Regions from separate parts of the Bradyrhizobium sp. GW821-FHT12B03 genome, predicted to be linked through region 2. Evidence: predicted binding sites of a transcription regulator. Region 2 holds the regulator's gene; the other holds the start of a gene.
The links. Region 2 encodes LexA, which represses DNA repair genes until DNA is damaged. Its sites were predicted from a motif close to TGTTCNNNNTGTGTTCNG; they were not measured.

Region 1 (2,201 bases), on a different contig from region 2:
CGCGGCTTCGCCGCCGAACAGATGCGCGCAGCCGGTGATGTCGAGGAACAGCCCGTGCGGCGGATCGAGCGCAACCAGCGGGGTGAAACGGTCGCACCAGTCGGCGATGTCGCCGAGCGTCTTCGCATCGGCCACGACATCGGCATCGAACACCCGCAAGTCCGGGCACATCGCCCGCGCATTGGCCAAGGGCTGACCAATATGCAGCCCGAGACGCGACGCCGCATCGTCAAGCGCATGGATCACCAGCGCATTGTTCTCCTTGATGACGACGATGCTCGGTTCATCCTTTCTTGACGCGTTTTCTTCACGCGAACCGGCGTCCACTTCGCTTGAAAACGCTTTACCCTGCGCGGCGCTGCCAAGGAATCGCTGGATCCGGTCGATCGGCAGGCGCGGCAGCCACAGGCTGAGGATACGACGACGGTTCAGAGAACTGGCACTCATCACATTTCCATTCCATGATCCACCGGCCACACGGGCCATGACGATTGCGCAACAGCTCGGCATCGAAGCGCGGCGCGCCCCAGGCACTCCATGCTGCGCCGGGCGGCGACTGCGCCGCGCGCAGCATCCATCGTGTCTCCGCGGTCGACGGCAGCGGCTGCGCGGCCATTCGCAGCAGCAGGCCGGTGACGCCGGAGCCTTGCGCGGCCAGCGTCAGCTTGCGGCTTGCGACAAGATCGAACTGCCGCGTCTCGCCCCAGAGCTCGAGCACGACCGCGCCGAGCGCATCACAGGCGAGCGCATCGGCCGAGCTACGCAGCGCGCTCTCCACATCGGCCGCACGCACCATCACCACGCAGCGCGGATCGAGGCCGAGCTCGGCGAGCCCGCTCATCGACAGCGCGCCTGTTTCAATGTCCGAAAAATCCTGTCGCACCCACAGCAGCGGCCGGCGCGCCGAGACGCGCCCCGCAAGCCCCATGACGAAACCCGTCGCGGCCGCGCCTTGGCGCCCCTCGCAAAACACCTCGTGGATCGCCGCGCGCGCGAGCCCGCCCTTCAGCACGGCGTCGACCTCGCTATGACCGAGCGCGACGCGGTCATGATGATGCACGACCTCCGCCGTCTCGATGCGCTCGATCTGGCCGCGCAAGGTCGCGAGCGCGCTGATGCGTGCGCCGCTCATATCCGCCGCTCCTTCAGAGGTGATTGCCGAGGTTCTCAAAAAGAGAACCTGCGGCTGGCTCATTTGTTCATGATATGTTCTAATATAAAGCTAACGGCGCCCTGGGAGTCAATCGAATTGGCGCGCCCATGGATTCATGAGCGGAATCAAGAGGATTCGAGTGCCATGTACCTCATCACCCTGGACAGCGAGACCGATTTCGACGGCTGGCGTAAAGCCGCACGCGCATTCGCGCTGCATCACATCGCCCCGGCGGACGTGGCGTGGCACGTGCAAGGCCAAACGAACGATCAGGTGCCGCCCGGCCTGTCCGAAGCGCCGAGCCTTCCCCCGATCGAGACCGAGAGCACGTTCACCGTGCCGGCCAATTTCATCGAGCTCGCCCGCGTCGCGATCCTGCATCGCGACGGCGAACGTTTTGCGCTGCTCTATCGCCTGCTCTGGCGGTTGAAGGCCGATCACGACCTGCTCGCGACAATGAGCGATCCCGACGTGGCGCAGGCAACCGCGATGGCTGGCAGCGTGCAGCGCGATGCGCAGCGAATGCGCGATCTCGTCCGCTTCCGCGAGATCGGGCGCGAGCAGAAAGCGCATTACGCCGCCTGGTTCGAGCCGGAGCATCACATCGTCGCATTCGCCGCGCCGTTCTTCGCGCGTCGTTTTGCCGACATGCCCTGGTCGATCCTCACGCCTGACGTCTGTGCCCATTGGAACGGCCACGCGATCTCCTTCACGCCTGGGATCAGCCGGGCGGAGTGGCCGGCCCCAGGTCGCCTGGAGGAAACCTGGCGGCGCCATTTCCAGCCCGACCGGCTGACGACGACTGACGCGCCGGTGAAGCGCCGGAGGAACCTCCAGGACGCATCGATACTTGAATCGAGACTTGGATCGATACTTGGACCCCTGCTTGCCGATGCCGAACGCTGGACCGGCGGACGGATCTCCCCACGTCCGGAAGCCATCATGGGACACAAAGCAGCCGCCAACGATCTCGAAGCGCTCCGCGAGGAAGCCGCGCATTGCCGCGCCTGTCCGCTCTACAAGGACGCGACGCAAACCGTGTTCGGCG
Region 2 (2,201 bases):
AACAGATGATTCATCACCGTCGCGAGCGCGCCGTGCTCGGCCGCGATGTCGGAGCCAATGACCAGCGCGAAGACTATCTGCGCGCGCGCCTGGAGCGCCGCGACGACGGCACGCTCGTCGCCCTTCCCGTCAATAACCAGGATTCCTCGCTGCTTGCGAATCTCGCTGCGGCACAGGCACTTCTCGTGCGCGCGCCGTTCGCGCCGAAGGCCGAGGCCGGCTCGCCTTGCGAGGTGCTGCTGCTGCCCGTCTGAACGCTGCGGACACGTGCGTTCCGCGAACTTTGTCGCGTTCACGGTAAATTAAGCAGTTGCGGAACATGTATCGAACATATAGTGTCCGTTCATGATTTGTTTCGAGCATCTAGCGGCTTATCGCTGAATTGAACGTCTCGGAATCGAACGACATCAACCGGGGGACTTTGGTCGAGATGCTAACGCGCAAACAATACGAGCTTCTGCGGTTCATCAGTGAGCGTCTGAAGGAAAGCGGCGTGCCGCCCTCCTTCGACGAGATGAAGGACGCGCTCGACCTGCGCTCGAAATCGGGCATCCATCGCCTGATCACCGCACTGGAGGAGCGTGGCTTCATTCGGCGACTGCCCAATCGCGCCCGCGCGATTGAAGTCATCAAGCTGCCCGAGCTCCAGGCCGCCGCCGGCAGTCGTCGCGGCTTCACGCCGAGCGTCATCGAAGGCAATCTCGGCAAGGTGCGAACGAGCTCCAGCGCGCCCGTGGACGACGGCGAGCGCCCCGTCGCGGTACCTGTCATGGGCCGCATCGCGGCCGGCACGCCGATCGAAGCGTTGCAGACCCGCAGCCACACGATCAGCGTACCGCCTGACATGCTCGGCTCGGGCGAGCATTACGCGCTCGAAGTGCGCGGCGATTCGATGGTCGAAGCCGGCATCCTCGACGGCGACATGGCGCTGATCCAGCGCAACGAGACTGCCGACACCGGCGACATCGTCGTGGCGCTGATCGATGACGAGGAGGCAACGCTGAAGCGCTTCCGCCGCCGCGGCGCCTCGATTGCGCTCGAGCCCGCCAATGCGGCCTATGAGGTCCGCATCCTGCCGCCCAATCGGGTGAAGATTCAGGGCAAGCTGATCGGCCTTTACCGGAAGTACTGAACCGTCCGCGCGGCGGCAGTCGGCAACCACACCCGAGCAATTGGAGCGGACGATTGTCCGCTCCGGCTGGATAGTCTTTCTGGTTTTGCACAGATTATCCGGCCACCTCTCCAGCGCTAGATCCTCGGCGCGCCGCAACGAAGCACTCATCGCTTCGCGGGCCTGTGCGCAAACCGGGGAGACAACCATGCGCAAGATCGTCTTGAGCACAGTCACGATAGCGCTGATCGCAGCATCGGCGTCGCAAGCCTTCGCTGCTCCATCGCACCATTCCCGCAAGACGTCGCCGGCAATGACCAGCGAACAATTCCGCAATGCCCGCAACGCCGTCGCGCAGCCGTCGCAACCGGTCTGGCCGTATTCAGGCTGGTCGGCACCTGCTGGTCGCTGACGGAGAAGCACGCGAAATGCACGGGAGTGGGCTTTGTTCCCAATGCATTTGAAAAAGATATTGTGATGGCAGCCTGCGGACCCAAGCCGCAGATTTGCCTACAACCAAGCAGAGCTTGGGGGCTTCCACTCTGATAGAGGCCTGCGCCTCGGAAGAGACGCGGGTTGCTATCTCCGAATGAGGAGCACCCGATGTGTGACTACAGCCTGCACGCCGTCGCGACGCGCCCCGCAGAGGTCGGCGAGACGATCGTCACGACAACCTTCCGTGGCACCTCGACGCGTGGCTTCGCCTCCGAGGCCGACATGTCCGTCGCGGTCTGCCTGCTGCCGGGAACGGAGCTCGCCTTCGCCGACAACGTCCGCTACGACAATCGCTGGATCTGGACGCGCACGATCAACTCACGCGTCGGCAAGTTCGGCAAGATCGATCCGCACATTCCCGATCGTCATCACGACGCGATCGAATTCCCCGACGGCAAATACGTGCTGGTGACCCAGCTGGTCGAAGGCCAGCGCGCGACCGTGCTGCAATTGCCGGTGACCCAGCCGGTCGGCGAGCGCGAACACAAGCCGCAGATCATCGCCGACAGGCCGACGATCACCCGCCTGCCGATCGGTTGAGATAGCGCCCCCGGCCCACGGGTCGGAGCCAGGATTGAAATTGCCATCGCCGGCC

Region 1: the regulator LexA is predicted to act here: its motif matches at 1,197-1,214, upstream of AC1RUR_RS04965 (ImuA family protein).

What each region holds. Positions count from the first base shown of each region.
Region 1 covers NZ_JBXAQU010000002.1:192,160-194,360, reverse strand. Annotated here, with positions in the region: gene AC1RUR_RS04970 (Y-family DNA polymerase) at 1-447, opposite strand, end outside; gene AC1RUR_RS04965 (ImuA family protein) at 344-1,132, opposite strand; gene AC1RUR_RS04960 (UdgX family uracil-DNA binding protein) at 1,298-2,201, shown strand, end outside.
Region 2 covers NZ_JBXAQU010000018.1:31,782-33,982, reverse strand. Annotated here, with positions in the region: gene AC1RUR_RS28415 (molybdopterin molybdotransferase MoeA) at 1-254, shown strand, start outside; gene lexA (transcriptional repressor LexA) at 431-1,132, shown strand; gene AC1RUR_RS28405 (hypothetical protein) at 1,320-1,523, shown strand; gene AC1RUR_RS28400 (hypothetical protein) at 1,715-2,146, shown strand.